Regions from separate parts of the Luteibacter sahnii genome, predicted to be linked through region 2. Evidence: predicted binding sites of a transcription regulator. Region 2 holds the regulator's gene; each other region holds the start of a gene.

Region 1 (10,548 bases), on a different contig from region 2:
CTACTACACCAATCCTCAAGGTACGGTACTGGCAACGGCCGATGCGGCAGGAAATCTCCTGACGACGACGGACTACAGACCCTATGGGGGCCAGGTAATGGGAGCTCCCGCCGCTGGGCCAGGGTATACCGGACATGTCGGCGATCCCGATTCGGGACTGGTGTACATGCAGGCCAGGTACTACGAACCCACCGCCGGGCGCTTCCTAAGCACTGATCCTGTCAGCCCAGAGGCAGGAAGTATCTACACATTCAGTCGCTACGCATACACGCAGAATAACCCGATCAACAGGACGGATCCTGACGGTCGCTGTGCGGAAGACGCCTGTATTATCGAGGGCGGAGTCGCTGTCAGCGCAGGAGTAATATACGTAGGCGCTGCTGCACTTGTGGCGGCAGGAGTGTGTGTGGAAGCATGCGGAAAGATTCAAAATGCCATAGGCGATACGGCCAAATCAGTTTATGACCATATTGTGGAGAGCCGGTCCAAGCCCCCACCGCCCTTACCGCAAGCCGGTGGAGCTCCGCACTCCGTCCTTGATGGGAAAGGCGGCTATACGACATACCCATCCGGGAAGCCCACCCAGGGAAAGCAGTACCGTCCTACAGGCAAGCCCCACGGAAACATTCCTCGCCCTAATGTAAAGGAATGGGAACCAAATATTGCGCCGGATGGAACAGAGCATGGAGGAGCGGGCAAGGTCAGGCCCCCCCGGGCCGATGAAATTCCGTCCTCTCCACCGCAGGCGCCGCCGCCACAAAAAACTGAAGAAGGCTGAGCGTGGAAATTTTCCGACTGGTCTATTGGATGAAATACGTTGTTCCGACATTGCAGAATGTGGACGGATATATCTTCTTTGACAGAGATGACATCGGATCGGAAGGAATAAGAGCGGAAGCTCTCCAAGGATATGCTTCTCTGCAGGAAGCGCAGTCTTGGATGAACATCATTCTGCTTGGGGAGTTCATTTCCGAGGTAGCTGGTGATGAGTGGGATGCCGATGCTCCCTTGATCAATCAGTTACTGTCGATATTCAAGGAGGCTTGGTCATTTCAGATAAAAGCCAGATTCCCAGGGGTAGACTTCAACATTGAGAAAGTCGTTGATAACGAGTACGGAGATATTGGCTTACGCATTGTCCAGCCAGCCTCTCCACTGCCACTGGAATAAGTGGTCGACAATTGACTAACCTTGCTTTGGAGGCATGGCGAGAAATGCCGCAGTTCAAACGAAAATTGCACGAAACCGTTCAGATTAATCCTGAATAAGAACAAGCCTTCTACAATCGGAAGCGGGTCGACAAAATTCTTAAGCCAGCTCCGTATGAGCCATATCCCCTTCCCAGCCGGTAGCAGCGTTTAGACGTAGAGTAAGCCGGTGAAACCGCCCCTGCCAGGGAGACTGTTTTGCCATGAAGATGCAAGGCGGCGGCGACGAGTGCTCGCACGCGGCGGCATCGAGGCCCGCCATGGCGAGCGTCTCGCTCGTCTGGTCGCTGAGGTGGCGACTGGAGAGAATGTCGCCACGGCGCTGGGCGATGTATTCGCGCGGCGACACGTCGCCGACCTTGACCATGGCGCAACCGCTGGACGCCACCACCACGCCGAGCAGCAGGCTGCGTACGACGCCTTTGCTACCGCGCATCGCGCGTCGATTCCATGCCCGGCACGCCGTCGCGGATGGCGCGCGAGAAGTCGCTGCCCGGGCCGGCCTGACGAGCCCGCTGGGTGATGTCGCCCTGGCGCCGCAAGACATCGAACGGGTAGCCCGGTACCAGCCCCCCTTCGTCGAAGGCATAGCGATCGACGTAACCGGAAAGCAGGATGCGGGGGTCCGCGGGAAGCCCGGGGCTGATCGTGCGCATCAGGTCGAAGATGACCGTGGTGCAATTGCTGGTGAGCGTGTTGTAGAACGCGGGATCGCGATCGAGCCGTTCCGCCCGGTCGAGGTAGGCCAGGAACAACGCCCGCGCCGCCTGGGGAGGCATGCGCAAGCGATACAGGTGCATCGTCTCGCCGCGCCAGTTGGTGCGCACCCGGAAGATGTCGTCTTCCTCGGATGCCACTAGGATGGACTCGAAACGACGCACGAAACCACCGAACGCCGAAAACGATTCCCCCTTTTCGCGACGGATTTCCGCCGAAAACACCAGGTGGCGTCCGTCGTCGAATTCGAAGCTGACGAGGGTGTGCGCGATAGCCGGGCCCATCCAGTATGACAGCGCCAGGTCGACGCCGCGAAGGCGGTCAAGGTCGTAATCGCGCTCCACCCAACGCTCCGTGGCACGCTCCGGGCCGGTCCATTCGAAATCGCGCACGTTGGTCAGGCGGACGTGCGAGCCGTCGACGGTCGCCTGGAGCGTGCGCGCCACGTCCGGGGCCCAGGTACGGTCGGCCGAAGGGCGCAGGCTCGCCCAATAGACGAGGATGAGCGCCGCGCCCACGGCCGCGGCCATGCGTATCGGCTCCACGAAACCCAGGCGCGACGGCAGCAGTGACGCCGCGCAAAGGGTGCCGAAAACGGTCGTGGCGATGACGTTGAGAAACGCCCGTTTCGGCATGTGGAACCACACCACCAGGCCGAGCCAGGCGGCCGCCAGCGCCAGCGCCACGACCGTCAGGGCGACGAGGCTCCGCTTCACCAACACACCCAGGAACGCTACCAAGCGTATCTCCATCACCGGTTGAACCCCTGGACCATTATTGCACTTGATGCATTTTTTTAGAAACCGCCGACTATCCCGGGAGGATTGGTAAGCTTCGCCCATGCGCACGCCAACGCCACCACGCGGCCGTCGTGAAGAAAACAAGCAGGCCGTCCGAGCCCGGCTCGTCGACGCCAGCCTGGTGCTGTTCGCTCGACAGGGCTACGACATGGTATCGGTCGACGACATCGCCGCCGCGGCGGGCGTCTCGCGGCGCACCTTCTTCAACTACTTCGCCGGCAAGGAAGAGGTGGTCTTCGCGTGGATGGATGCCGCCAGGGACCGCCTGGTCCACGGAATCAGGGAGGCGAACCCCCGGCTCTCGCCGCGCGCCATACTCCGCGAGGGCGTTCTCGCCCTGGTCGATGCCCTCCCCGCCACCGACCTGGTATCGGTCGGCACGCTCGTGCACGACACGCCGCTGCTGCGCGCTCGCCAACTGCTGAACATGGAGGCCTGGGAGACCGAACTCGCCGGTGCCCTGACGGCCCGCCTGCCGCGACTGAGCCGCATCGATGCACGCTACCTGGCCATGGGTGCGCTGGGTGCGCTTCGCGTGGCGGTGCTGCGCTGCATGGAAAGCCGCTGGACACTCCACCCTCGCCGCACGGTCGACGACGGCCTGAAGCGGTTGTGGCCTGAGCTGGCCCATGGCTGACGCCATGGACGGGGTGTCCGACGATGCCGAAAGCCTCCTCGGCATCGGTGCCCTTCGCACCTACTGGTCGGCACATCTCGCGCCCGGCTCGGTCGCACCCCTGCCCCACGACCTCGAGAAGACACTGCTCGCCGGCCTCGGGCTCAACGTGCTTGAAACGCTGCGCTACCTGCATCACCAGCGCCCGACATACGCCGCGTTCGAAGCCTGGGTCGCGGCTCGGAGCGACGCGGCATCGCGCGATCGACTCAGGCGTGCGCTGAAGGGCGAAGCGGTCGGTTCGATCGTGCGGGATATCGACCGGGTCGCCGGGCTCACCGACGACGATCTGGCTCACTGGCATGAGAACGGTTACGTCATCCTCCGTCAGGCCATCGACGAGGCGGCGGCGCAGGCGTCCGAGCGCGCGGTATACGATCACCTGGGCGCCACGCCCGACGATCCGGAAAGCTGGTACGGGGCGTCGCGCGGCCATTCCATCTGGGTGCCCCTGCTACGGCACCCCGCCCTGGCCGCGAACCGGCTCGCGCCGCGCATCCACAAGGCGCACGCCCAGTTGTGGGGCCGCGACGATCTGTGGGTGACGCTCGACCAGGCCGGATTCAATCCACCCGAGCGCCCGGGCTGGCCCTTTCCCGGACCCCACCTGCATTGGGACACGACGCTCGCCGAGCCGCACCCGCTCGATGTCCAGGGCATCCTTTATCTCGCCGACGTCGGCGAACACCAAGGCGCGTTCAGCTGCGTACCGGGTTTCCATCGCCATCTCAAGGACTGGCTGGCGACCGTGCCGCCCGGGGTCAGCGCCCAGGACCATGCCCGTCGCACGCTGACGCTGACACCGATCGCCGCGAAACGCGGCGACATGATCATCTGGCACCACCTGCTGCCCCACGGCAGCAGCCCGAATCGCGCGAGCGTTCCACGCGTGGTGCAATACCTTTCGCTACGGCCGACGCGGTTCGCGCACACGCACGCCTGGAAGGGTTAGGCGCAGGCCCGGTCCGGCGGCGACACGCCTCCCGCCAAAGCGGGAGACGTGGTTGGCGCTTCAGGCCATGCCGGCGGCGAACGTCGGCCGATGAGCCGGCGTCACGGGTCGCGCCTTCGCCACCGCCGGGGCCGGGCTTGCGCCGTTGACCGCCTCGCCGACCTTGAAGAACGCGACCTGGGTCATGAGTTCGCGAGCCAGCTCCAGCGCCTGGCGACTCGCGGCACTCGCTTCTTCGACCAGCGCGGCGTTCTGCTGGGTCACTTCGTCCAGGGCCGACACGGCACCGTTGACCTGTTCGACACCGGCGGACTGTTGCTCGGAGGCCGCCGCGATCTCGCTGACGATGTCGGCGACGCGCACGACACCCTGCTGGATATCGGCCAGGGCCTTGCCGGTGCGTTCGACCAGGTCGGCACCGTTGGTGACGCGCTCGACGGTTTCGCCGATGAGCGACTTGATGTCCTTCGCCGCGCTCGCGCTGCGCTGGGCGAGGTTGCGCACCTCGGCGGCCACCACGGCGAATCCCCTGCCCTGCTCGCCCGCGCGAGCCGCTTCGACCGCCGCGTTGAGTGCGAGCAGATTGGTCTGGAAGGCAATCTCGTCGATGAGTACCGCGATTTCGCCGATGTTCCGGCTGGCCTCGGTGATCTGGCCCATCGCATCGACCGCGTCTTTGGCGACGAGGCCACCGCTACGCGCATCGTCACGCAGCTCATGGGAAATCTTGCGGGCGAGCGACGCGCCTTCGGCGTTCTGCTTCACGGCCGCGGCCATCTCTTCCATCGAGGCGGCCGTTTCTTCGAGCGACGAGGCCTGTTCCTGCGTACGGTTGGACAGATCGTCGTTGCCTGCGGAAATATCACGCGCCGCGCTTTCGACCTGCGATGCGTTCTCGCGCACGGCACCGACGATGCGGGCGAGGTTGTCGTCCATCTCCTTGAGCGCGTTGAGCATGCGGCCAAGGTCATCGCCACGGGTGACGGCGAACGCCGTGCCCAGTTGACCGGTGGCGATGCGCGCAGCCACGGCGGAGGCGTCACGCAGCGGGGTCAGAATGCTGCGCACCAGCACGGTCGCCACGCCCAGAATGAGCGCAACGGCAAGGACACCACCACCGAGCAGTACGCCGATGGCACGACTGCGGGTGGCCGCCGCCTGGGTCGAGCGCGCTTCCAGCAATGAGCGCTCCATGGTGGCGAAGTCGTTGAGCACGGCGCGCATGGCGTCCATGCCCGCCTTGCCCTTGCCCTGTCGCTCGAGGGCCACGGCCTCGTTACTCGACGCGCCCACGGCCGCCTGCTTCTGCAGCGCCAGCGTGGGGTCGATCGCGTCGGCGAGCCAGCCCTTGTAACCCGCATCGAGGGTATCCAGGCGCCGCTGCTGCACGGGATTATCCGCGGTCAGCTGGCGCAGGCTACCCAGTGCCGTCTGGTAGTCCTTCTGGCCCAGGCGCAGAGGCTCCAGGGACGCCTCCTTGCCACTGAGCAGGTAACCCCGCTGCCCGGTCTCGATGTTGACCAGCGCGGTCAACAGGCGCGCCTCGACACGAAGCACTTCGTTGGTGTGCACGTCCATGAGGCTGCTCTGCTGCATGGAGCCTAGACAGACATAGACCACAATCACCAGCGCGGCAACGATGCCCGCGATCAGGGTGAAGCCGCCGAAGATCAACTTATTGCGCGACGCAAGTCTGAGAAATTCCATAGCACGATCCCGTTGGCGCCCGGGGGAACGCCCCGCGCTGGTGAAGGACAGTCAATCTGTCGGCGCCTCATGCGCCTTGCCCCGATACCGGAGCAGCCTTGCGAGCCAACGCGTGGAAGGCGGTCACGCCGGGAAGCCGAGGTATCCCCGTCCTGAAGACGGTATCGGCGCACCATTCACGACCTTTAGACATTTATGCAAAAACGGTGAATTAGTTTCGTCACATACGTGATGGACCGGCGGCACTCACGGCACGAAGGCGCGCCGTGCCCTTGCCATCCAATGAAACCCCTGAACCATCTAGACTTAGAAAACTTCAAGTGATATTTTTTAATGTTTTTTTATTTACATAAAGAAATACCGGAATAGCGCACCAAGGGCGCTCGCCTTACGGGCGAGCGCCGCTAGCCCTGGCGGGCCCGACGATTCGGTAAGACGAAATGAGGCGATTTAACGCGCGACGGCGCGCGACGGCGTGACCGGCACGCATCCGCCCTGATGCATCCACTGGACGAACTGCTCAGGCACGACGGGCGCGGAATAGAGAAAGCCCTGGCCGAACTCACAGTCGAAGCGCAGCAGGCTGGCGTGCTCTTCCACCCGCTCGATTCCCTCGGCCACCACAGACAAGCCGATACGCCCACACAGGCGGATGACGCCATGCAGGACGGCCATCTGGCGTTCGTTGCGCATGAACCCGCGCGTCAGCCGCTGGTCCAGCTTGAGCGTGTCGATGGGAATGTCATAGAGATACGAGAAATTGCTGTAACCCGTGCCGAAATCGTCGATCGCGATCTTGATGCCGGCCTGGCGCAGCTTCGCCAACTGATGCAGCACTTCGTCGGCCCCCGCGAGCCATTCGCCCTCGGTGATCTCCAGCTCCATGAAACCGGGCTCCACCGCATGTCGCACGCACGGCTCGAGGATGCGGTCGAGCAATCGCCCATCGGCGAAGTCGGACGCTTCGACGTTGATCGAGACCGGCATGCCAAAGCCCGCCGCCACCCATTCCGCCTGTTGCCGGCACACGTCATCGATCACCCAGTCGGTCAGTGCCTGCATGACGGGTGTTCGCGCGACAGGCGGAATGAACTCGGCGGGCGATACCTCGCCGAGTTCGGGATGCGTCCAGCGCAGCAGGGCTTCGGCGCCCATGATGCGACCATCGCCAAGGCGCACCTTCGGCTGGTAAACCACGCGAAACTGCCGCTTGTCGATACCCGCCGCCACGTCGGTGGCGAGACGGTACTGCCGACGGCAAGCCACGTCATAGGCCTTGTCGTACCACTGCCAGGGCTTGCGGTAAAGCGTCGCCTGCTGCACCGCGCTCATCGCCTTGCGCAGGGCGTCGTCGGTGTCGTCGGCGCGAAACGGCACGATGCCGCCGTAGCTCACCGGCTGCAACGGAATACCCTGCGCCTCGACGAGCGTCGCGACCGCCTCCTCCACCGAGGCGAGCAACGACATCATGTCGGCCGGTTCGAGCGCAGGAAGCATGAAGGCGAAGCGCGACACCGCCACGTGGTAGAGCTGGGCATGCGGCGCGACGATGTCTTCCAGGCGTTGCGCGACGGTCCGGATCACGGCCTCGACCGGCCCCATGCCCAGCGCCTGCGCCAGGCGGTAGGCCATGGGAAGGTCCATGGCATCGATCAGCACCAGATTGCGCGTGTCGGTAAACTTCGTCTCGGCCAGCACCGCCAGGTCGGCGTTGAACTGCTGCCGGTTGAACAGGCCGGTGACCGGGTCGCGGCGGCCAACCCTCTGGCGCAGCGCGATCTGGTCCATCACCAGGCGGGCGAACGTCTGCAACTGCTGGCGCTGTTCTTCGGAGAGGCAGCGCGGTACGTAATCGATCAGGCACAACGTGCCGATCGCATGGCCCGAGGCGGTGATCAGCGGTGCGCCTGCGTAGAAGCGAAGCAGCGGGCCGCCGGTCACCAAGCGGTTTTGAGCAAAACGATCGTCTTCGCGCAGCTCTTGCACCTCGAAGACGTCGGTTTGTTGGATGGCGTAAGAGCAGATCGAAACCTCACGCTCCGTACCCCGGGCTTCGAATCCGGTTTTCGAGATGAAGCGCTGCTCATCCTGCCCGACCAACGAAACCAGCACCGTCGGCACGTCGAAGACCTGAGCAACCAGGCGCGTGATGCGATCCAGCTCCGGCGGATCGATAGCCTCCCATAGCTGGAGACTACGCAACATCGCGAGGCGATCGCGCTCCGACGTCACGCTGGCGAGCGCCACGTCGCTATGGATGGCGCATGCATCCCACTGGTCCGACACCAAGGCCTCCACGAGCCGATTCGCCTGGCTCAGCGTATCAGGTGAAGGCACGGTGGAGATCAGGGCGTCGCAGGTTGGGCCGAATACGTGCATGCCAACGTATCGGCCGCGCGGGCGAATCCTGAACCACCCCGCGCACAGACGATGGGGCTCCCGTTAAGGGAACGACTCGCGGTCCGCCCGTGAGCGATACAGTTGTTCGTCAGCCCGCGCCACGGTTCGTTCCAGCGACTCGGCGTTCTTGCGGGTCGCCGCTCCCATCGAGAACGCGATCGGCGCCTCGTCGCGGTCGCGCTCAAGATGCGCCATCACCTGAGCGAGATACGGCGCATCGCCCGCCTCGAGCACCAGGAGGAACTCGTCGCCGCCCAGACGAACGACGACGTCGCCGAGCCCGCAACGACGATGCAGGAACTGCGCCATCTGCACCAGCACCTCGTCGCCACGCTGGTGGCCGAAGGTGTCGTTGATCGTCTTGAAGCGGTCCAGGTCGATGGCGATGCAGCCCCATATCGCATCGTCAGGCAGCTTATCGGTCATCCGCTCGAGCATGCGCCGGTTGCCGCAGCCGGTGAGCGGATCACGGAACGACGACTCCTTGAGGCGCTTTTCCTGGCGCCGCTGTTCGGTGATGTCCTGGGCGTGACCCAGCACGTAGGGCTCAGCCCCGTCGTTGTCGAGAACGTTATGGTATTGCCACACCACCACGCGCCCATCCTTGGCGACCAGTTCCATCAGGCCCGAATCGTGCCCCATGGTCGTGACCCGCTCGAGATAGGTACGAAAATCCGGCGCGCGCTCGGGGCGCATGAAGTGGGTAAAGGGCATGCCGAGCACTTCGGCCGTGGCATAACCCAGCGCCCGGGCCGCGGCGGGATTGACCGACATCAGGATGCCCTGGGCGTCGTGCGTGCAGATAAACCCCAGGCTGTGCTGAAACAATGTACGGAAACGACGCTCGCTGGTTTCGAGCGCCTCCACCGCCTGGCGTCGCACCGTGACGTCCTGCAAGGCACCGATGAAGCCCACGAGCTCATCGCCCTCGCGGATCGCATCGCCCTGGGCGTGCACCCAGATGTCACGCCCGCTCGCCGTGCGCAGGGGCAACTCGAGATCCCATCCGGTGCCCGTGCTGCGGCAGCGTTCGATGACCTCACGCAGGGTGACCTGGGCATCGGGGGCGTAGTAGCCGATCGCTTCGTCTAGGGTGGGCTGGTGGCCGATGGGACGATCGTGGATGCGGCAGGTCTGGGCGGACCAGATCAGCATGTCGGTGCGCAAATCCCACTGCCAGCCGCCCACGCCCGCGACGTGTCCGGTGCGCTCGAGAAACCGCTCGCTCGCGGCGAGCGCGGTCTGCATTTTTACGATCGCCTCGGACCGCTGGCGTTCGCGCACGGCTTCCCGTTCCAGCGTCTCGGCGCGCACCACCGCCATGGCGCGCTGTTCGAGCGCTTCGCCGGTGGCGCGACCCAGGGCTTCGAGCGCCTTGCGCTGCACGGGAGTGAGTTCGCGCCGGGTGTGATCGATCACGCACAGCGAACCCAGGCGAACACCGTCGCTGAGCACGATGGGCATGCCGGCGTAGAAACGGATGTGTGGCGAGCCGGTCACCAACGGATTGCTGGCGAAACGCGGATCTTCGATGGCGTCGGGCACTTCGAGGATCTGGTCGTCGCGGATGGTGTGGTCGCAGAACGCGATGTCGCGGGCGGTCTGGGGGATATCCGCCAGCCCGATGTTGGCCTTAAACCACTGCCGCTCCGCGTCGAGCAGCGTGATGAGAGCGATAGGGGTGCCCGCCACGAGCGCCGCGGCCTCCGCCAGCGCGTCGAAGAGCGGCTCGGATCCGGAGTCGAGCACCTGGAGCGCGTCGAGGCGTGCCAACCGCAGGGCTTCGATGTCGGCTTGATCGTGGGGCATTCGGCGGGCTCCTGGGTTGGAGCTAGCTTAGCGAGCCCGGTGGAACGATCAAGTCACAAAACACTCTGGGCGGCGGCGACGCAGGGACGCAGGGACGCATCTTCACACGCCGGGCGTCGTCCCGACGCGTCCCCGGTACGCACCCGAACACCCCGACTTGCCGAAGGCGTGCCAACCGATCGCATGGGCGATACGACGGCAACCGGCACCGCTGGCGATCGGCCCCTCGACGCCATGCGCCGTCGTGGGGCGGCTCACCTACCTCGCGCGCGCCCCGTC
Region 2 (10,548 bases):
CGCGCGGCGCGGACGACGGCTGCGCGGTCGTCGAGAGGTCCACGCGATCGGCGTCGCTGTAGAAGCGTGCCGGTGCGGCCTTGTCGCTCATCACCACGATCAGCACACGGCGGTTGCGATTGCGACCGTCGGGCGTGTCGTTGTCGGCGGAGGGGCGGTACTCGCCCCAGCCGATGATGCCCACCCGGTGCGGGTCGACCCCGGCCAGCGTGAGCAGCCGCGCCACCGTGGCGGCGCGGGCGGCCGACAGTTCCCAGTTGGAGGGAAACGTCGACGTGGCGATGGGCGTGTTGTCGGTGTAGCCCTCGATCCGCATCGCATTCGGGAAGGGGGCGAGGATACCGGCGAGCTTGCGCAGCACGTCTTCGGCCTGGGGTTGCAGCCTGGCGACGCCCACGGGGAAAAGGATGTCGGTGCGGACCTCGATCTCGAGCCAGTCCTGCGTCTGGCGCACGCTCACGAGGCTCTTGTCGATCAGCGGCTTCATCGCCCGCTGCACTTCGTCGGAAATCTGACTGAGGCTGTTCTGTTCGGTCTTGCCGGCCGCCGCATCGGCGTCGTTGGCGGTCGCGGTCTGCCGCTTGGTGCCGTCCTGGTGTTCGGTGGCGGCCCCCTCGTGACCCGGCAGCGGCAGATTGCGCGGCGGGATGGGCACGTCGATCTTCGCGATGGGCGACGCCGTGGGCGAGCGCGATTGATTCGGCAGCGGCACCTGGGTGGCGGGCGACGACTGACTGACCGGGTCGATCACCTTGCCCGTGCCGTTGAACGCCTCGTTGATGGACTGCGCCATCACCTTGAACTTGGTTTCGTTCACGGCCGACACCGCGTACATCACCACGAAAAGCGCCAGCAGCAACGTGATGAGGTCGCCGTAGGGGATCGCCCAGCGCTCGTGGTTGACGTGTTCTTCGTGGTGGCGTCGCTTCACGAGAGGAACCCCTGCAGCTTGCTCTCGATGTGGCGCGGGTTGTCGCCCTGGGCAATCGAGACCAGGCCTTCGACGAGCATCTCGCGCATCTGCGAGCGCTTGCGGGCCAGGCCCTTCAGGCGCGAGGACATCGGCAACGCCAGCAGGTTGGCCAGGCCGATGCCGTAGATGGTCGCGACGAAGGCGGCGGCGATGCCGTGGCCGAGCTTGCTGGGATCGGCGAGGTTCTGCATGACCGCCATCAGCCCCATCACGGCACCGATGATGCCCATGGTTGGCGAATAGGTGCCGGCATTCTCGAAGACCTTGGCCGCCTCAAGATCGGTGTGCTCGCGGGCGTAGACCTCCACCTCGAGCACCGAACGCATCGCGTCGGGCTCGGTGCCGTCGACCAGCAGTTGCAGCCCCTTGCGGATGAACGGGTCGGTCTCGCGCTCGATCGCGGGCTCCAGCCCGAGGAGCCCGGTGCGTCGGGAGATCTCGCTCCATCCCACGATGCGCGTGACGAGGTCTTCCGACTCGATGTCGGGCGGGTTGTACACCCACGGCAGCATGGACCACGCGCGCTTGAGCACGGGGCCGGGCGTCTGCACGAGCAGGGCGGCGAAGGTGCCGAGGAACACGATCACGAAGGCGGCGGGATTCCACAGGGCGTCGAGACTGGAGCCCTTGAGGATGGTTCCCACGATGATGACCACGAAGGCCAGGATCGTGCCGACGAGACTCACGACATCCATGTCAGACAGCCATCCTCAGCGTGGGCAGCACCTGCCCGGCATCGTCGGCCAATCCGGCCAGGTCGAGCACGAGCGAGATGCGCCCGTCGCCCGTGATGGTCGCGCCGGCCACGCCGGGCACGTCCTTGAGGAAGGGTCCGAGCGGCTTGGCCATGACGTCTTCGCGGCCGAGCACCTCGTCGACCAGGCAGCCCAGCGTCTGGTGACCGATCTGCACCACCACCACGTGACCGCCCTTCCCCGCCACGCCCGCCCAGCGGCCGAGATCGGCCAGCGGCAAGGCGCGGTTGCGGTGATTGGCGACGACGCGGCCGTCCAGGCGCTGCACCTGGCCGTCGGCCAGTTCGAACACTTCGGCCACGTTGGACATCGGCAGCGAGAGCAGGCGATGGCCGACGCGCACCATGAGCACGCGAAGGATCGCCAGCGTGAGCGGCACCGACAGGCGTACCGTGCTGCCGTGGCCGACGCGCGAGTCGATCGACAGCGTGCCGCCGAGTTCGACGATCTTGGTCTTGACCACGTCCATGCCGACGCCGCGACCGGAGATGTCGGACACCTGGCTGGCCGTGGAGAAGCCCGGGCGGAAGACGATCTCGTAGCACTCGCGCTCGTCCAGCCGCGCGGCCTGCTCGGCGTCCATCAGGCCCTTTTCGACGGCCTTGCGGCGGAGCACTTCCGGGTCCATGCCCTTGCCGTCGTCGGTGACCGTGATGACGATGCGGTCGCCATACTGGCCCGCGGCGAGGCGTACGGTGCCCTGACGGGGCTTGCCCTCGCCCTGGCGTGCCTCGGGCATCTCGATGCCATGGTCGACGGCGTTGCGCAGCAGATGCACCAGCGGGTCGGCCAGGGCCTCCACCACGGTGCGATCGATGTCGGTGTCTTCGCCCTCGGTGACCAGTTCGATCTCTTTGCCGAGCTGACGGGCCAGGTCGCGGACGATGCGCGGAAAACGGGAAAACAGCTTGCCGACCGGCTGCATGCGCATGCGCAGCACGGCGTTCTGGAGGTCTTCGGCCACGCGCTCCAGCTCGCCGATGGCACGTTCCATCGGATCGTTGGAGCCGCGCGGGGCGAGGTTGGTGAGGCGGTTGCGCACCAGCACCAGCTCGCCCGCCGCGTCGACGAGGTTGTCGAGGCGGTGAGTGTCGACGCGTACGGTGGTGTCGGTCCCCGACGCCTGGCGTTTTTCGCCGCCGCGGGCCGGCGTCTCCGCGACCGGACCCGGCGCGGGCGCGGCCACGACGGCAGGCGTCGGGACGGGGGCCGACGCCGGTGCGACGACGGGCGCGGGGGCTGGCGGCGGCGGGACGGCATGCGCGCCCGGTGCGGCGGTGCCGTGCAGGGAATCAAGCAACGCTTCGAATTCGTCGTCGCTGATGACGTTCGGATCGGCCGCCGCGACGACGGGGGCGGGTGCCGGTGCCGGTGTCGCCGTTGCCTCGGACTCCGCGCCGGGCGCACCGGTACCGTAGAGCGAATCGAGCAACGCTTCGAATTCGTCGTCACTGATGGTGCCCGACGGGGCCGCCGCCGGCGCCTGCTCGGCGCGCGCGGCATCGAGCATGGCTTCGAATTCGTCTTCGATGGGATCGTGCGGCCGCGACGCCGGCGCGGCCGCCACCGGCGCGGACACCGGCGTCGCCAGCGCCACCGGCGGGGCGGACGCGGCGCGGCCGGGGATCAGCAGGCGATCGAGCAGCGAACGCGAGGCCGGCTCGATCGGCACGCCGCCGTCGGCGGCGCGCATCATGTCGTTGAGCAGGTCGAGCGACTCCAGCAACGCGTCCATGAAGCCCGCGTTGAGCACGATCGCGCCGTTGCGGGCTTCGTTGAGCAGGTCTTCGGCGCGGTGGCACAGCTCCACCATCGGGTGCAGGCCGAGGAAGCCCGCACCGCCCTTGACGGTATGGAACGCACGGAACACCGCGTTCAGAAGGTCGACGTCGCCCGGCGAGGCCTCGAGGTCCACGAGCTGTTCGCCCAGGGTCTCGAGCAGTTCGCGCGCCTCGATCAGGAAGACGTTGAGCAGCTCGTTGTCCAGCTCCACGCTCATCGTGCCGCTCAGAAGCCGAATTCGCTGAGCAGGCGATCCACTTCGTCCTGGCTGACTTTTTCCGCGGCCGGCGCGGTGCCCCCGGCGAGCGAGCCGGTCAGGCGCACCAGTTCGACGAGCGAGGATTCGACCTTGGCCATGAAGGCTTCGACACGGGCCACGCGCTGGCCGGAGAGATCCTGCCAGGACTGCGCCTCGACCATCTCGCCCAGGCCGATGTCGCAGTTCTGCGCGAAGTCGCCCACGCGAACGGCGAGCGCACGGGCGCTGGAGGCGAACGACGCATCGGCCGGGTCGAGCACGAGCACCTCGTCGGCGTCGCGGGCGAGCGACTGTGCCTGCGGGCGGAGTCGCTCGCTGAAGTCGAGCGTGCGATGGGCCGCCTGCGAGCTCATCTCGAGCACGTCGCGCAGGTGCTTGCGCGCGTCGCCCATGTTGCCCGGGTTACCATCGTGCGAGATGTCGGCGGCGAGCCGGCGGGCGGACTCGTGCAGGTCGCGGGCGAGGTGGCCCAGGGCGAGGAAAATGTGCTGTTCACGGCTACGGATCAGGCGGTCCAGCGCCTGTTCGAAGGCGGTGGCGTCGTCGGCGTCGAGCAGCTCGCGCAGTTCGGGGGCCACGTCCTGGCCAGCGGAAATCGTCGTGTTCATGCCTGCTCCTCAGCCCGCCGCCGCGGCGAGACGTTCGAAAATCTTGTCGAGTTTTTCCTTGAGCGTGACCGCCGTGAACGGCTTGACCACGTAGCCGTTCACGCCGCTCTGCGCCGCGGCGATGATCTGGTCGCGGTTGTTTTCCGCCGTGACCATCAGCACCGGCATCGCCTTGAGATTGGCGTCGGCGCGGATGGCGCGGAGCAGGTCGATGCCCGTCATGTTGGGCATGTTCCAGTCGGTCACCACCAGGTCGAACGACTGCGAGCGCAGGAGCGCGAGCGCGGCATTGCCGTCTTCGGCCTCCTGGATCAGCGTGTTGGTGAAGCCCAGCTCCACCAGCAGGTTCCTGACGATGCGCCGCATGGTGGAAAAGTCGTCCACCACCAGGATTTTCATGTTCTTGTCCAAAACGTCTCTCCGCCTACTGCGCGTTTTTCTTTGACCGGCGACGGCACCGGAATGCCGTCAGGGTTTGTCTTTCCAGCCTGACATGCGAGCGCGGAGCCGAATGAGCGCCTGGCCATGGATCTGGCACACGCGCGATTCGCTCACTCCCAGCACCGCACCGATTTCCTTCAGGTTGAGCTCGTCATCGTAGTACAGCGACATCACCAGCTTCTCGCGCTCGGGCAGTCCGTCGATGGACTGGGCCAGCGCCTCGCGCATGCCGTCCTGCTCGAACAGTCCGTCGGGCCCGGTGGCGTCCGGATCGGCCACGTCGATCGCCGCGCCCTCGTCGCCCTCGGGCGCCGTCAGGCTCAGCAAACGCGCGCTCGCCGCGTCGGCCAGGATCTGGTTGTACTCCATGGCGTCGATGCCCAGGCGCTTCATCACTTCCGCGTCGTCGGCGTCGCCACCCGTCTCGTTTTCAATCTGCCTCGTCACCTCCGCCACCTCGCGCAACTTCCGGTGGACGGAGCGCGGGGTCCAGTCCGTCTTGCGCAGTTCGTCCAGCATCGCGCCCCGTATGCGGATGCCCGCATAGGTCTCGAAGCTGGCCGCGCGAGTCGGGGAATAATTCCTCGCGGCCTCGAGCAGCCCGATCATCCCGGCCTGCATGAGGTCGTTCGCATCCACGCTCGGCGGCAGCCGGCCCATCAGGTGATAGGCGATCCGGCGCACCAGCGGCGCATGGGTCTTGACCAGTTGATCCGCCGGAACCCGAGTGATTTCAAGGTATTCGCTCGCTACGCTCACAACGGCAACCCTCCTCCCAGATGGGCACGGTCGGCGAAGAAGCCGATCCGTCCCTGCACGCGGGGCTCGGGTTCACCCCATGTATCGACCGACCTGGCCAGATTCTTGAATCCGACCGCCGACCGGCTGCTCGGCCACGCGTCGACCACCGCCGCCTGCCGACGGATGGCCTGGCGCAGGTATTCGTCGTGCGGAACCATGCCCATGAAATCGAGGGACACCTCGAGAAAGCGACTGGTCACGCGGGAAAGCTTTTCGAAGAGGGCCCGGCCCTCCTGCGCATGGCGGACCATGTTGGCCACGATGCGGAAACGGTTCACGGCGAACTCGCGCGAGAGCACCTTGATCAGCGCGTAGGCGTCGGTGAGCGAGGCCGGCTCGTCGCACACCACGACCACCACCTCGTCCGAGGCCGCGGCGAACATCGACACGCTGTCCGAGATACCGGCGGCGGTGTCCACGATGAGGTATTCGGGGGCCAGCGGGTATTCGTCGAAGGCCCGGATGACCGCGGCATGTTCGATGTTCGGCAGTTGGGCCATGCGGCGGGTGCCCGACGTGGCCGGGATCACCTTCAGGCCGTGCGCGGCGTCGAGCACCAGGTCTTCGATGCGGCACGCACCCTCGAGCATGTGGCCCAGATGGCGCACCGGCTGCAGGCCGAGGAGCACGTCGATGTTGGCCATGCCCAGGTCGGCATCCAGCAGCAGCACGTCGCGCCCGCCCATGGCCAGGGCCATGCCGAGGTTGACCGCCACCGTCGTCTTGCCCACGCCACCCTTGCCGCCCGCGATCGCGATGCTGCGCGTGGGACGGCGGTCGGACAGCCACTCGAGTCCGGCGGCCTGGGTGTTTTCGACGTGTGTGTTCATGGAGGAAGTCACTGCCGGAGAAAAGGAGGTGTGGGCGGTAGCGATGTTCATGGAAGTGCCTCGCTCGGTCAGACCGGCACGGAAGCGGACAGGCCGAAACGCTCGGCAAGTATGGCGTGATCGGGCTCGTCGTTGCGCTGCTTGACCCGCTGGGCGGCCAGCAGCACCAGCTTGCGCGCATCGGCCGAGGCGATGTCCTCCGGCACGCGCTGGCCGTCGGTGGTGTAGTCCAGCGGCAGGCGGTGGCGGATCACGGCCGAGATGGCGCCGCCGATGAGCGGCGCCTCGTCGAGCTTGGTGAGGATCGCGCTCTGCGGCGCCAACGGCGCATAGGCACGGATGGCGCCATCGATCGCCTGCGACTGCATGTTGGCGGCCAGCACCAGGCAGACCCGCAGGTCGGCCATGGCACGGAGCGTGTCGAACTGCTCCTGCAGCTTCGGATCGTTACCGGCCAGGCCGGCGGTATCCACCAGCACCGTATGGCGGCCGCGCAGCTGCAACAGCACGTTGCGCAGGCTGGTGGCGTCGTGGGCATTGAACACGCGCACGCCGAGCAGGCGCCCGTAACGCTCCAGCTGGGCGCCGGCACCGACGCGATACTGGTCGGTGCTGATCAGCGCCACGTTCGCGGCGCCATGGCGAAGCACCGCGCGGGCGGCGAGCTTGGCGATAGTGGTGGTCTTGCCCACGCCGGTGGTGCCCACCAGCGCGGTGATGCCGCCGCCGACGGTGTCGAAATTGCGACCGGTGATGCGCACGTTGCGCGAAATGAGTCCCAACGGCAGGTAGCGCGCCTGGTCGGAGGTCATGGCCGACGGCAGTTCGGCGCACAGCGCGCGAGCCACGTCGGCGTCGATGCCCAGGCGGGTCAGTTCGCGCAGCACGCGGGCGCGCAGCGGCTGCTCGCGCTCCATGTGGTTCCACGAGAGCGCCGAGAGCTGCACCTGGAGCATTTCGCGCAGGTCGTTGATCTCCGCGCGCATGCCGTTCACCGCGGCGTCGTTGCCCGGGGAGGCGGTGGCGGCACGCACCACGTCGGCGACGCTCTCGGCCAGGGCGGCGCTGGCGTGACGCTGGGGGGCATTCGAATGCACGGCTGCGTCAGCCCGGGCCGCTCGCTCGACGGCGGCGGCCGTGGCGGCGCGGGCCTGGTCGATGCGCGCGGCGCGCTGCGCGGCACGGTCGTCCTGCACCGGCGCCACCGTGGCCTTGGCGGCCGGCGCGTCGTGTGCGAAGCCCGCTTCGCGCACGAGGGCCTCGTCGTAATCGAGCGCGGCGATGATCTCGATGCCGTCGTCGAGACGGCGCGTCGACAGGATCACGGCATCCGGACCCTGTTCGTCGCGCACCTGGCGCATGGCCTGGCGCATGTCGGGAGCAACGAATCGCTTGATTTTCATGCCTTCGATCCTGTCTCTGGCGATGCCCGGCCATGCCCGCATCGCTATGTTCGTTCCGTCCGTCCGCCGATTCGGCGAACGGTGTCTCATTGCCTGGCGCCCTTACCGTCCCAGTGCCGTCACCAGCTTGACGCGACGGTTGTCGGGAACCTCGTTGTAGGCAAGTACATGCAGGTTTTGGGCCACATGCCGGGTAAAGCGCGCAAGCCACGGACGAAGGGCCGGCGACACGAGCAACACGGCCGGTTCGCCGGTGGCTTCCTGGCGCCGCGCGGCATCGGCCACGCTCTGCTGGAGGCGGTCGGCGAGGCCGGGCTCCACCGCCGCGCCTGCCGGACCGCCGCCCTGCAGCGACTGCAGGAGGATCTGTTCCAGTTCCGGCGCCAAAGTAATGACGGGCACCTCGGTGCCCAGGCCGGCGATTTCCTGCACGATCTGACGGCCCAGCGTGACGCGCACCGCCGCGGCGAGTACGCCCGGGTCCTGGCTCTGCCCCGCGTGTTCGGCCAGCGACTCGACGATGCCGCGGAAGTTGCGGATCGGCACGCGCTCGGCGAGCAGGTTCTGCAGCACCTTGACGATGGCGCCGAGCGAAAGCCGCTTGGGCACGAGGTCTTCGACCAGTTTCGGGGTCTGCTGCGCGAGACGGTCGAGCAGCTGTTGCACGTCCTGGTGGCCGATGAGCTCGTGGGCGTGGTTCTGCAGGATGTGCGACAGGTGGGTGGCGATCACCGTGGCCGGGTCGACCACCGTGTAGCCGAGGGTCTGCGCGTGTTCGCGCAGGCCGGGCTCGATCCACACCGCGTCCAGCCCGAAGGCCGGATCGCGGGTGGCGATGCCGTTGATCGTGCCATGCACGCGGCCCGGGTCGATCGCGAGCATGCGCTCGGTGTGGATCTCAGCCTCGCCCATGGGCACGCCCATCAGCGAAATGCGGTAACCATGCGGGGCGAGGTCGAGGTTGTCGCGGATGTGCACCGACGGCACGAGGAAACCGAGTTCCTGCGAGAGCTTGCGGCGCACCGACTTGATCCGCGCCATCAGCTCGCCGCCCTGGGCCTTGTCCACCAGCGGGATGAGGCGATAGCCCACTTCCAGCCCAATGGTGTCGACCTGGGCGACGTCTTCCCAGGACAGTTCCAGACGCTCGGCCGGGGGGGCGGCCTCCAGCGCCAGTTCGGTGCCCGGGGCGGCGGCGCCGGCGACCACGCCGGAGGCGGCCTCCTGCTGGCGCAGGTGCAGCTTCCACGCGCCGAAACCGGCGACGGCGGCGAGGATCAGGAACGGCAGGTTCGGCATGCCCGGGATGAGGCCCATGGTGCCGAGCACGGCAGCCGCCACCGCCAACGCCTTGGGCTGGCCGAAGAGCTGGCCCATCACCTGCTTGCCCATCTCCTGCGACTTGGACACGCGGGTGACGATCACCGCGGTGGCGATGGAGAGCATCAGGCCAGGCACCTGCGCCACGAGACCGTCGCCGATGGTCAGCAGCGTGTAGGTGCGCGCCGCTTCGCCGGCCGACAGGCCGTGCTGGAGCATGCCGATGAAGAAGCCGCCGATGATGTTGATGGCGAGGATCAGGATGCCGGCCGTGGCGTCGCCGCGCACAAACTTGGAAGCACCGTCCATCGAGCCGTAGAAGTCCGCTTCCTCGCGCACTTCCTGGCGGCGCTCGCGGGCCTGTTCCTGTGTCAAAAGGCCGGCGTTGAGATCGGCGTCGATCGCCATCTGCTTGCCGGGCATGGCGTCGAGGGTGAACCGGGCGGTCACTTCGGACACGCGGGTGGCACCCTTGGTCACCACCACGAAGTTGATGATGGTAAGGATCGCGAACACCACGAAACCCACCGCGAAATTGCCGCCGATCACGAACTCGCCGAACGCCTCGATCACCTTGCCGGCCGCGCCCGGGCCATTGTGGCCATGCAGCAGCACCACGCGGGTGGAGGCGATGTTCAGGGCCAGGCGCAGCAAGGTGGCGAACAGCACCACCGTGGGGAACGACGCCAGCTCCAGCGGCCGCATCACGTACATCGTGGCCAGCAGGATCACCAGCGACAACGCGATGTTGAAGGTGAAGAGCAGGTCGAGCATGAACGGCGGCAGCGGCAGCATCATCATGCCGAGCATGATCAGCATCGCCAGCGGCGCGGCCACGCCGCGCCGGCCGATCTGGCGGAGCGTGCCGAGGAGGTTGGGATTGGTCGTCGCTGCCATCGTCAGTTATCCATGCGGTACGGCCCGAGCAGCTCAGGATCGATGTCCTGCCGGGGCAGATCGGGCGGGAGGTCGCCCATGGCGATCGCCTGCTTCAAACGGAACACGTAGGCCAGGATCTGGGCCACCGCGACATACAGCGCCGCGGGGATTTCGCGTCCGATGTCGGTCGTGTGATACAAGGCTCGTGCCAACGGCGGGGCTTCGACCACCGGAACCTTCGCACCGGCGCCCACATCGCGGATCTGGGCGGCGATCAGATCGACGCCCTTGGCCACCACGCGCGGCGCTCCCATGCGGTTTTCGTCGTATTTGAGGGCCACGGCGAAGTGGGTCGGATTGGCCACGATGACGTCCGCCGTGGGCACGTCTTCCATCATCCGGCGGCGCGCCATCTGCTGCTGCATCTGTCGGATCTTTGACTTCAGCTCCGGACTGCCCTCGTTTTCCTTGTGCTCGTCCTTCACCTCCTGCTTGGT
Region 3 (10,548 bases), on a different contig from region 2:
GATAGCCGGCGAACATCGCGCGAACGCGCACCAGGTCGGCCTCGATGTCGTCGCTGGCGCGCACGAGGGGGCCCAGGGTGAACGTGCGGCTGGGGTAGTCGATGAAGACCGGCTGGATCGGTACGCCGGCGCCACGGGCGATGCGCAGGAAGCCGGACTTCCACTGCCTGACCGGTTTGCGCGTGCCCTCCGGCATGATGCCGAGCCACATGCGCGGCTCGCGGGCGAAGCGCTGCACCATCTGGTCGACCACGTTGGTGGCCGCCTTGCGGTCGACGGCAATCATGCGCAGGCGGCGCACGACCGGACCGAGGAGGCCGGAAAACACCTCGCGCTTGATCATGATGCCCACGTCGAGCCCGATCGCCACCTTCATCAACAGGCCCCAGACACCATCCCAGTACGACGAATGCGGCGCGCCGACCAGGATCAGCTTCGGCACGTCGGGAAACTCGCCGACGATGCGCCAACCGCTCAAGCCGATGACCCAGCGACAGAGGCGGCGCCAGGGCGTGCGGGGCAGGGTAGGCGCGTGGGGAGGCAGGTGCTCCGGCACGCCTTTCATTCACGGCTCCAGTCGCGCGAGCGGCCACGCTTGGTATCGCCTCGCTGGGCCTTGCCCGTGAGGCGCCGCTCCTTGGACGCACGCGTGGGCTTGGTCGCGACGCGCTTCTTCGCCACCACCGTGCCCTCGCGAAGCACGTCGGCCAGCCGCTCGCGCGCGTCGTCGCGATTGCGCGCCTGGTCGCGGAAGCGGCGCGCCTGGATCACCAGCACGCCCGCCTCCGTCATGCGCCGGTCGCGCCGGGCCAGCAGTCGCGCGCGGACATCGTCGGGCAGTGACGGCGAGGAGGCGACATCGAAACGCAGCTCAACCGCGCTCTCGGTGCGGTTCACGTGCTGACCGCCGGGACCGTCGGCGCGGGTGAAGCGCTCGACGAGTTCGGCGTCGGGAATGGCAATGGCGCGGGTCACGATAAGCATGGCGACACGCATCTTAGCAGCGCGCCGCCACGGGTCATGACGCAGAGCGCCACCCGCCGACCTCGGTGCGTGTCAGTCGTCGCGCCAGGCGTCGTACGCCTGCGTCCAGCCGAAACCTTGCAGCAGGCGCTGCCACGTCGCATCCAGCCCCGCGTCGATCCGCATGGGCCGTCCGTCGCGCGGGTGCGCGAACACGAGCCGCGCTGCATGGAGCAGCAGGCGGTGCGACGCGAAGTGGACCTTGAACAGCCGGTTGTGATCGCCGCGACCATGCTGGCTGTCGCCCACCAACGGGTGATGGATATGCGCGAAGTGCTTACGGATCTGCCGGAAGCGGCCGGTGCGTGGCTCGGCGGCGGCCAGCGCGTAGCGCTGCGTGGCGTAGCGGCCCAGCGGGATGCCCACCTCGACGGTGGCCAGTCGCCGGTAATCGGTCTGCGCCTCGCGGCGTGGGCCGGTGTCGCGCGAGCCCGGCAACGCGTAGTCGATGCAGCCTTCCGCCGGTTCCGGCCAGCCCCGGCACACGGCGAGGTAGCGCTTGCGCACGCTGCGCCCCATGAACTGCTCGCCGATCTGGGCGGCCATCGCCTGCGAGCGGGCCACGAGGAGCACGCCGGACGTGGCGCGATCAAGCCGGTGCGCCAGATGCAGGCGCCCGTCGACCTGTTCGCGCAGCAGGTCGACGAGAAAGGCGTCGTCGGGGCCGACGAAGGCCGAGCGATGCACCGCGAGGTTGGCGGGCTTGTTGACGGCGACCAGGTCGTCGTCCTGGAAGAGGATCTCCAGCATCAGGACGAACGGCGCGGCCAACCCACCGCGAAAGCGACGAGGCCGGCGGCGACGCAGGCCGCTGGCAGCGACGCATGCAGGCGCGGCGCCAGGGCGAACAGTACCGCGCCGCCCACCAGCAGCGCGGCGCCAAGCAGGCCGCAGGCGAGCACCCGATGCAGCTGGCGCGCCGTGTCGCGCGTTTGCAGCAGCACGCGCGGGTCGGCCACCTCGCGACGCTCGCCGCTGGCGACCTGGCGCAGCGCGTCGCGCACGAGTTCGGGTACGCGGGGCGCCATGTGCATCCACTCGGGTAGCCGACGGCGCACGTCGCGCAACGCGGCGCGAACGCTGTAGCGCTCGCGCAGGATGCGCCGCAGCACCGGATGCGCGACGGCCCAGATGTCGATCTCCGGGTCGAGCATGCGACCCACGCCTTCGATGTTGAGCAGGGTCTTCTGCAGCAGGATCAGCTGGGGCTGCAGGGTGAGCTCGAAACGGCGGGCGGTCTGGAACAGTTTTACCACCAGTTCGGCGATGGATATCTGCGAGAGCGGCCGGGTGAAATACGGCTCACACACCGTGCGTACTTCCGCCTCCAGTTCGTCCAGGCGCACGTTGGCGGGCATCCAGCCGGCGGCGACGTGCAACTGGGCGATCCGCGCGTAGTCGCGTTCGAACAGGGCGATGAAGTTTTCGGCGAGCCAGTACTGGTCGGCTTCGGGCAGCGAGCCCATGATGCCGAAGTCGAGCGCGATGAAGCGCGGTTCGTCGATGCGGCCCAGGTCGACCCAGATGTTGCCCGGGTGCGCGTCGGCGTGGAAGAAGTTGTCGCGGAAGACCTGTTCGTAGAACAGCCGCACGCCCTTTTCGGCCAGCCGCTTGCGATCGAGCCCCGCGGCGTCGATCGCCGCGATGTCGTCGGCGCTGACCCCGTGCACGCGTTCGAGGGTGAGCACGCCCTGGGTGCTGAGGTCCCAGTGCACTTCGGGCACGTACAGGTCGATGCCGCTGGCGAAGTTACGCCGGAGCAGGCTGGCACTGGCGCCCTCGCGCTGCAGGTCGAGCTCGTTGGACAGCATCTTCTCGACTTCGGCCACCACGTCGAGCGGGCGGATCTTGTCGGCGTTGGGGTGCCAGCGCTGCGCCAGCGAGCCCAGTGTGTGGAGCAGGTCGATGTCGCGGGCGATGCGCCGGTCGATGCCGGGTCGCAGCACCTTCACCACCACCTCGCGGCCGTCGTGAAGCGTGGCGGCATGCACCTGGGCGATGGAGGCCGAAGCGAGCGCCTGCTCGTCGAAGCGCGCGTAAAGCGTCGTGACCGGGGCCTTCAGTTCGCGCTCGACGATGGCACGCGCCTCGGTGCCGGGAAACGGCGGCACCTGGTCCTGCAAGAGCGCCAGTTCGTCGGCGACGTCGGCGGGGATCAGGTCCCGGCGGGTGGACAACACCTGGCCCGCCTTGACGAAGATCGGGCCCAGTTCGTTCAGCGCCAGGCGCAGGCGGGCCCCGCGCGGAAGCCCGCGCACCTCGGCCGGCGCCCGGGGGAACAGCAGGCGCACGGCCTTCAGCGGACCGAGCAGGTGGGCGCCGTCGACGAGTTCGTCGAGCTGGTATTTGATCAGGATGGCGGCGACGCGGAACAGGCGGGGCGCGAGGCGCAACGGCGTCATGCCCCGTTCCCCTTCAGCAGGCGCTCGATCCGGGCGAACCGGGCTTCGGCGCGCTCGGTGCGCTCGCGCACGGCATCCACGCCATCGAGAAAACCGTCGAGCTCGCCCGGGGCGACCGCGACGCGGGCCTCGTCGCGCAGCCAGTCCGCGCCGTCGTCGGTGAGATGCGCGGCGGTCTGCTTCGCGTGGGCGAACGCCTGGTGAAACGCCCGCGCCAGCGGCACGCCGATGGCGTCGCCGAACGCGCGGGCGAAGGCTTCTTCGATATCCGGCGCGAATTGCCTGGCGAGGCGCTCGAGCCGTCGGGCGAGTTCCGCGTCGCCGGCGATGTCCACTTTGCCAGGTGCCATGCCCTCGTCGTCACGACGCAGCGCCATGGCGAGCAGGCTACCGGGTGAGGCGGTCACGCGCAGGCTGCCGCCGTCTTCCGCCGGGCCGACACGCAGCCGGCCTTTCTCGACGGTGATCCGCAGGGCGAGGTCCGGACCGCTCAGGTGCACCTGCACGCTGCGTCCATCCAGCGCGTCGAGCCGTCCGCGCGTGTCGGGATCGAGGTCGACGACGCGGTTGAGCACGGACTCCATGGCCCGGCCGGCGACGACGCGCAGCGGGCGGGGAAGGAAACGGGAGGGGCCGCTATCGGCCTGGGGACGATCGGAGGTCATCGGTGGATTGTAGCCTGCCGCTTCGTGCAATCGCCGGGAAGGCCGGGGCTCACCCCGCGCCGACGAACCCGGCTTGCCGCCACGTCTCGAACACGGCGACGGCCACGGCGTTGGACAGGTTCAGGCTGCGGTTACCCGGGCGCATGGGCAGGCGGATGCGCTGGCCCTCCGGGACCGCGTCCAGCACGTCGTCCGGTAGTCCGGCGGTCTCGCAACCGAACAGCAACGCGTCCTCGGGCGCGTAGGCCACATCGGTATGCAGGTGTTTTCCCCGGGTCGAGAAGGCGAAGACCCGCGGATGGCCGATCGACCCCAGGCAGGCGGCCAGGTCGTCGTGCACCGACAGGTGGGCGAACTCGTGGTAATCGAGCCCCGCGCGGCGCAGGCGCGCGTCGTCCAGTTCGAAGCCCAGCGGGCGGATCAGGTGCAGCGTGGCGCCCGTGTTGGCGCACAGGCGGATGACGTTGCCCGTGTTGGGCGGAATCTCAGGTCGGAACAGGATGACGTGGGGCATGCGCCCATTATGAGCCAGACGCGACGCAGAGCACGCCGTCCGGGGGCAGGGCGCAGGCGCCGGCGGTGATGGCGGTCGCGGTAGTGGCGCTCGCGTCGGTGGTGGGCGCGGCGAAGGTCGGTGCTGCACCCGCGAGGCCGAGCATGTTGCCCAGGATGAGGCCGCAGACCATGACCGAGGCGACGAGCAGGCCGCGGAGGATGACGAGTTCGTAATTCATGGGGAAATCCTCGAGGTCGATCCGTCAGGCCATCATGGCCAGGGTGTAGCCGCAGAGCAGCATGGAGGCGATGAGGAAAGCGGCGATCATCGGCAGTTCGAATTTCATGGCGTACTCCTGGAAGGGAAAGCGTGGCGGGCGGCGTGCCCGGGTGCACAGGTATTAGGCAATCGCCGTGCCACGCGCTGTAGGGCCCGTAATCAGCTGATGGACATGAGGTTTGTCACCCGTGGCGTCGTGCGCGCGTCTGTCCGCGGACAGTCGCGGGGCCGGAACCGGACAGCGCTTGCATGGACACCGGTCGAGCGCGCGGGCTAGCCTCGGCCGGTTGGGCCGCGTCGGGCCCGTGAAGGAGTTCGCATGAAGAAACGTCTTGCCCTGCTCGCCGCGGGACTGCTCGCGATGGCCGGTGGCGCCCTCGCCGACACCGCCGAGGTTCCCGGTATCGCCTTCACCCGCTTCCAGTTGCCCAACGGGCTGACCGTGATCGTGCACGAGGACCACAAGGCGCCCGTGGTGGCCGTTAGCATCTGGTATCACATCGGCTCGGCCGACGAGCCGGCGCACAAGACCGGCTTCGCGCACCTGTTCGAGCACCTGATGTTCTCCGGCTCGGAGAACCACAAGGGCACGTACTTTCAGCCGTTCGAGGTGGCCGGGGCCACCGACATGAACGGCACGACGTGGTTCGACCGCACGAACTACTTCGAAACCGTGCCCACCACCGCGCTGGACATGGCGCTGTGGATGGAGTCGGACCGCATGGGCCACCTCCTCGGCGCGATCGGCCAGCACGAGCTCGACACGCAACGCGGCGTGGTGCAGAACGAGAAACGCCAGGACGAGAACGAGCCGTACGGCCGGGTCGACGAAAACGTGCTGGCCAACGTCTATCCGGCCAACCACCCTTATCACCACGACACCATCGGCTCGATGGCCGACCTCGACGCGGCCTCGCTGGCCGACGTCAAGCAGTGGTTCCACGATAACTACGGCGCCGCCAACACCACGCTGGTACTCGCCGGCGACATCACCCCCGAACAGGCCCGGGCCAAGGCCGAGACGTATTTCGGCGACATCCCCGCCGGGCCGCCCGTGCCGCGACAGCAGCCCTGGGTGCTGCCGCTCACGACCGATACGCGGGGCGTGCAGCACGATCAGGTGGCGCAGACGCGCATCGTCCGCACCTGGGTCGTGCCGCAACTGGGCACCGACGATGCGGTGCAGCTGGACCTTGCCACCACCGTGCTGGGCGGCGGCAAGACGTCGCGCCTGTACCAGCGCCTTGTCTACCAGGACAAGCTGGCCGACGACGTGTCGGTGGGTCTATCCCCTTTCGCGCTGTCCAGCCGCGTGCAGTTGACCGTCGACGTGAAGCAGGGTGTCGATCCGGCCCGGGTCGAGGCGGCCGTCGCCCAGGTGTGGAACGACTTTCTCGCCAACGGACCGGCCGATGATGAATTGGCCCGCGCCAAGGTCGCCAACCGAGCCGGTTTCATACGAGGCCTGGAGAAGGTCAGCGGCAAGGCCGCGATCCTCGCCGAGGGCCAGGTCTACCGTAACGATCCGGGCGCCTACCGCAAGGATCTCGACCGCTCCGAGCGCGCCACGGCCGCATCGGTGCTGGCGGCGTCAAAGAAGTGGTTGGGCAAGGGCAGCTACACGCTCACCGTGATGCCGGCGGGACCGGGTTTCGATCCGGCGGCCGAGGACAAGGCCGTCGTCGGCCGTCCCGCGGCGGACGGACGCCCGGCGCCGGTGCTGCCGCCGGCCGGCCACTACACCGTGGCGACCTCCACGGTGGATCGTGCCCTCGGCGTGCCGAAGGTGACGAGCTTCCCGAGCCTGTCGTTCCCCGGCCTGCAGCGGGGAAAACTCCGTAACGGCATCGAGGTGGTACTCGCCGAGCGCCACACGATCCCGGTCACCCAGGTGCAGATCCTGTTCGACGCGGGCTACGCCGCCGACCAGGGCCGCAAGCTGGGCACGGCGAGCTTTACCTCCACGCTGCTCAACGAGAGCACGGCCGACCTGGATTCGGTCGATATCGCCCGCCGCAAGGAACGCCTGGGCGCGATGATCGGTTCGAGCTGCTCGCTCGATACCTGCGCCGTCGCGCTCAACGCGCTCAACAGCGAACTGGGTCCCTCGCTCGACCTGTTCGCCGACGTCGTGCGCCATCCGGCGTTCAAGGCGGCCGACATCGAGCGCGTGCGCGGCCAGTGGATCGCGGGTATCGCCCAGGAGAAGACCGACCCCACGAGCATCGCCCTGCGCACGCTGCCGCCCCTGCTCTACGGCAAGGCGCATGCCTACGGCATCCCGTTCACCGGCAGCGGTACGGAGAAGGCCATTGCCTCTCTCAACGCCGGTGACCTCAAGGCCTTCCAGCATGACTACCTGCGCCCGGACAACGCGCGCATCCTCGTCGCCGGCGACACCACGCTGGCCCAGATCCTGCCGCGGCTCGACGCCGCGTTCGGCGACTGGACGCCGCCGCCCGGCACGATCCCCGCGAAAAACATCGGTACCGTGGCGGCCCAGGCCAAGCCCCGTGTCTTCCTGGTCAACCGCACCGACGCGCCGCAATCGCTGATCCTGGCCGGGCTGCTCGCCCCCTCTACCAAGGCGAAGAACGCCATCGACCTGGGCATCGCCAACGCGGCGTTCGGCGGCACGTTCACCTCGCGCCTCAACATGAACCTGCGCGAGCAGAAACGCTGGGCCTACGGCGCGGGCAGCATGCTGTCCGATGCCAAGGGCCAGCGGCCGATGCTGTTCTATGCGCCGGTGCAGACCGACAAGACCGCGCCGTCGGCAGAGGAAATCCTCAAGGAGATCCGCGCCGTGATCGGTCCGAAGCCGCTGACCGACGCGGAAATCGCCAAGGTACAGGCCCAGCGCGTGCGCGCGTTGCCGGGCAGCTTCGAGACCACCGCGTCGGTGCTTTCCGCCCTGTCAGGCATCGTCATCTACGACCGGCCCGACGATTACGTGCAGACGCTCAAGGCGCGCATCGACGGCGTCAACCGGGGCTCCGCCGAGGCGGCGCTTTCGGCGGTGATGCATCCCGGTTCGCTGACCTGGGTAATCGTCGGCGACCTGCGCAAGATCGAGGCCCCGGTGCGTGCGCTCAACCTGGGCGAGGTGCAGGTGATCGACGGAGACGGCGATCCGGTAAAGGCGTCGAGGTAAACGCCGACCGCACGGAACGCGCGGCGGTGATCGCGCGTTCCGTTTCCTCGGGCTAGCATAGGCGCGACCGTGTTCCCGGAGCCGCCCATGCGCAAAGCCCTCGTTCTGTTCATCCCCCTGGCCCTGTCCGCCTGTTCGTGGGGCATCAAGCTCGACGACGGCGCACGCAACGTGCGCACCGCGTGGAACGGCGACACCTCCGGCTGCCGCGAGCAAGGCAAGGTGACGGTCTCGGTCATGAATCGCGTGGGTCCGGTCGATCGCAGCGACCTGAAGGTGCGCGACGAACTCGAAGTGCTGGCCCGCAACGAGGCGGCCAAGATGGGCGCGGACACCGTCAAGCCGATGGGCGAGCCGCATGATGGCTCGCAGGACTGGGGCGCCTACACCTGCGGCGCGCGCCCGGCCGCGGCATCCCGTAGCGATTCGCCCACTCCGCCGCCGCAGAACACGACGCCCCAGGGTGGTTTCGAGACCGTGCCGCTCAAGAATTGACGGCGAACGGGGCGGGCGCTGCCCGTCCCTGCGTCGGATCGACCTGTTGCCATCCTTGGCAAACGCTTTCGATACATATCGGTAAGTTCATGTAAACGCTTACATTGTGATCTTTGTCACAAATACAGATATTTCATCTTTGTGAACTAAAGATTACGAGCGGCGGGCCGTCAAGCGGTGTCCTCAGCCCCCTTCCGGTCCCTACGCGTGAATTTCCTCAAGTCGACCCAAGCCCGCTACACGTCGGCGTTGGCACTCTATTTCCTTCTCCTCGTGGCGTTGACCTTCATCGTCATCCGGCTGTTCGTCAGTCCCGATCTGCGCGACACCGAGGCCGAACTGGTAGGTCGGCAGGTGGACGAGATCGGCACGGTCATCACCAACAAGCTGCACCAGGTGGAAGCCCAGCAGCGCAGCATCACCCAGACCGTGGCGCTTATGGACAGCGCCTCCATCGATCGCCTGCAGCCGGGCCTGGTCGACCAGTACGGCGACGTCGACGTGTTCGGCGGAGGTATCTGGCCGCTGCCGTTCAAGCGTGAACCGACCAAGGAGCGCGACAGCACGTTCTTCGCCCGCGACGCGAGCGGCAAGCTGGTGGTCAACACCCACTGGAACCAGCCCGACGCCCTGAAGTACTGGGAGCAGAGCTGGTACAAGAACGGCCTGAGCGCGCCTCGCGGCCACTGTCTGTGGGCCGATGCCTACAAGGACGATGCCAGCGCCCAGCCTCGCACCAATTGCGCGATGGCCATCTACAAGGGCGACGACATCTTCGGTGTGTCCACCGTCGACGTGACGCTGGGCTTCTTCAACCGCCTCGTCGCCGACATGGAGAAGAAGGTGCACGGTCAGATCCTGATCGTGGAGCCCAACGGCACCATCGTCAGCAACAGCACGTACATCAAGGACGACATCGTGCTGAAGAAGCTGGCCGACCTCGCCGGCAGTTCGGCGATGATCGCTCAGGTGAAGGACGCGCTGCCGGGTATCGCCAAGGGCGGCCAGGTGGAGCGCGATTACGACGTCGACGGCGAATCGCACACGCTGTTCCTCCAGCCGGTCACGGGCACGCCGTGGGTGCTCGCCACGAGCCTGCCCACGCGGCTGCTCACCGCGAACACCACACGCATCCTCGGCAAGCTCGCCGCGGTGCAGCTGCCGCTGGCGGTGTTGCTCCTGGTCGCGCTGGTGCTGGGCATCCGCGCGCTGATGAAACAGCTGGGCACGCTCAAGGCCAATATCGACGATCTCAACTCCGGCGAAGCCGATCTCACCCGTCGCCTGGATCAGGGGTCGGGTAGCGAATACAACGGCGTGGTCGACAGCTTCAACGGGTTCGTCGCGCGGTTGCAGTCGATGATGCGCCAGGTGCGCGACAGCTCGTCGTCGATCTCGTCGGCGGCATCGCAGATCGCCACGGGCAACATGGACCTCTCCCAGCGCACGGAAAAGCAGGCCAGCGCGCTGGAGGAAACCGCCGCATCGATGGAAGAACTTACCGCGACGGTCCGCCAGAACGCCGATAGCGCGCGGCAAGCCAATACGCTCGCCCGCGAAGCAGCCGAGGCGGCGCGCGGTGGCGGCGACACGGTGGACGACGTGGTGGTCAAGATGGATGCCATCACCCGCTCGTCGGCGCGGATCGCCGATATCGTGGGTGTGATCGACGGCATCGCCTTCCAGACCAACCTGCTGGCGCTCAATGCCTCGGTGGAAGCGGCGCGCGCCGGCGAGCAGGGCCGCGGCTTCGCCGTGGTGGCCGGCGAGGTGCGCAGCCTCGCCCAGAGTTCGGCGAAGGCCGCGCGCGACATCAAGGCGTTGATCGCCGAATCGGTGGACGACGTGGCCCAGGGTGCGGAACTGGCCAAGGTTGCCGGTCAGCGCATCGGCGAACTCACCGCCAGCGTCACGCACGTCGCCACGTTCATGGACGAAATCATGGCGGCCACGACCGAGCAGAGCCAGGGGATCGAGCAGGTGAGCGGCGTGGTCACCCACCTGGACGACATGACCCAGCAGAACGCGGCCCTG

The links. Region 2 encodes FliA, which starts transcription of late flagellar genes. Its sites were predicted from a motif close to TAAAGTTTNNCNNNCNNNGGCCGATAA; they were not measured.
Region 1: a site for FliA is predicted at 6,222-6,248, ahead of PI246_RS17965 (methyl-accepting chemotaxis protein). Genes of this name have one in related genera too.
Region 3: a site for FliA is predicted at 8,662-8,688, ahead of PI246_RS15285 (methyl-accepting chemotaxis protein). Genes of this name have one in related genera too.

The regions. Positions count from the first base shown of each region.
Region 1 is NZ_JAQLOK010000012.1:29,514-40,061, reverse strand. It holds gene PI246_RS17995 (RHS repeat-associated core domain-containing protein) at 1-778, shown strand, start outside; gene PI246_RS17990 (hypothetical protein) at 781-1,170, shown strand; gene PI246_RS17985 (hypothetical protein) at 1,309-1,644, opposite strand; gene PI246_RS17980 (Lnb N-terminal periplasmic domain-containing protein) at 1,634-2,560, opposite strand; gene PI246_RS17975 (TetR/AcrR family transcriptional regulator) at 2,766-3,362, shown strand; gene PI246_RS17970 (phytanoyl-CoA dioxygenase family protein) at 3,355-4,353, shown strand; gene PI246_RS17965 (methyl-accepting chemotaxis protein) at 4,414-6,060, opposite strand; gene PI246_RS17960 (putative bifunctional diguanylate cyclase/phosphodiesterase) at 6,511-8,439, opposite strand; gene PI246_RS17955 (sensor domain-containing diguanylate cyclase) at 8,503-10,269, opposite strand; gene PI246_RS17950 (hypothetical protein) at 10,528-10,548, opposite strand, start outside.
Region 2 is NZ_JAQLOK010000001.1:488,883-499,430, reverse strand. It holds gene motD (flagellar motor protein MotD) at 1-931, opposite strand, end outside; gene PI246_RS02380 (flagellar motor protein) at 928-1,668, opposite strand; gene PI246_RS02375 (chemotaxis protein CheA) at 1,670-3,727, opposite strand; gene PI246_RS02370 (protein phosphatase CheZ) at 3,736-4,377, opposite strand; gene cheY (chemotaxis response regulator CheY) at 4,387-4,788, opposite strand; gene PI246_RS02360 (RNA polymerase sigma factor FliA) at 4,846-5,577, opposite strand; gene PI246_RS02355 (nucleotide-binding protein) at 5,574-6,449, opposite strand; gene flhF (flagellar biosynthesis protein FlhF) at 6,518-7,852, opposite strand; gene flhA (flagellar biosynthesis protein FlhA) at 7,955-10,069, opposite strand; gene flhB (flagellar biosynthesis protein FlhB) at 10,072-10,548, opposite strand, start outside.
Region 3 is NZ_JAQLOK010000006.1:102,175-112,722, reverse strand. It holds gene PI246_RS15330 (1-acyl-sn-glycerol-3-phosphate acyltransferase) at 1-565, opposite strand, end outside; gene arfB (alternative ribosome rescue aminoacyl-tRNA hydrolase ArfB) at 562-984, opposite strand; gene PI246_RS15320 (pseudouridine synthase) at 1,057-1,773, opposite strand; gene ubiB (ubiquinone biosynthesis regulatory protein kinase UbiB) at 1,773-3,416, opposite strand; gene PI246_RS15310 (ubiquinone biosynthesis accessory factor UbiJ) at 3,422-4,090, opposite strand; gene PI246_RS15305 (tRNA (cytidine(34)-2'-O)-methyltransferase) at 4,140-4,604, opposite strand; gene PI246_RS15300 (hypothetical protein) at 4,612-4,824, opposite strand; gene PI246_RS15295 (M16 family metallopeptidase) at 5,185-8,019, shown strand; gene PI246_RS15290 (DUF4156 domain-containing protein) at 8,107-8,514, shown strand; gene PI246_RS15285 (methyl-accepting chemotaxis protein) at 8,722-10,548, shown strand, end outside.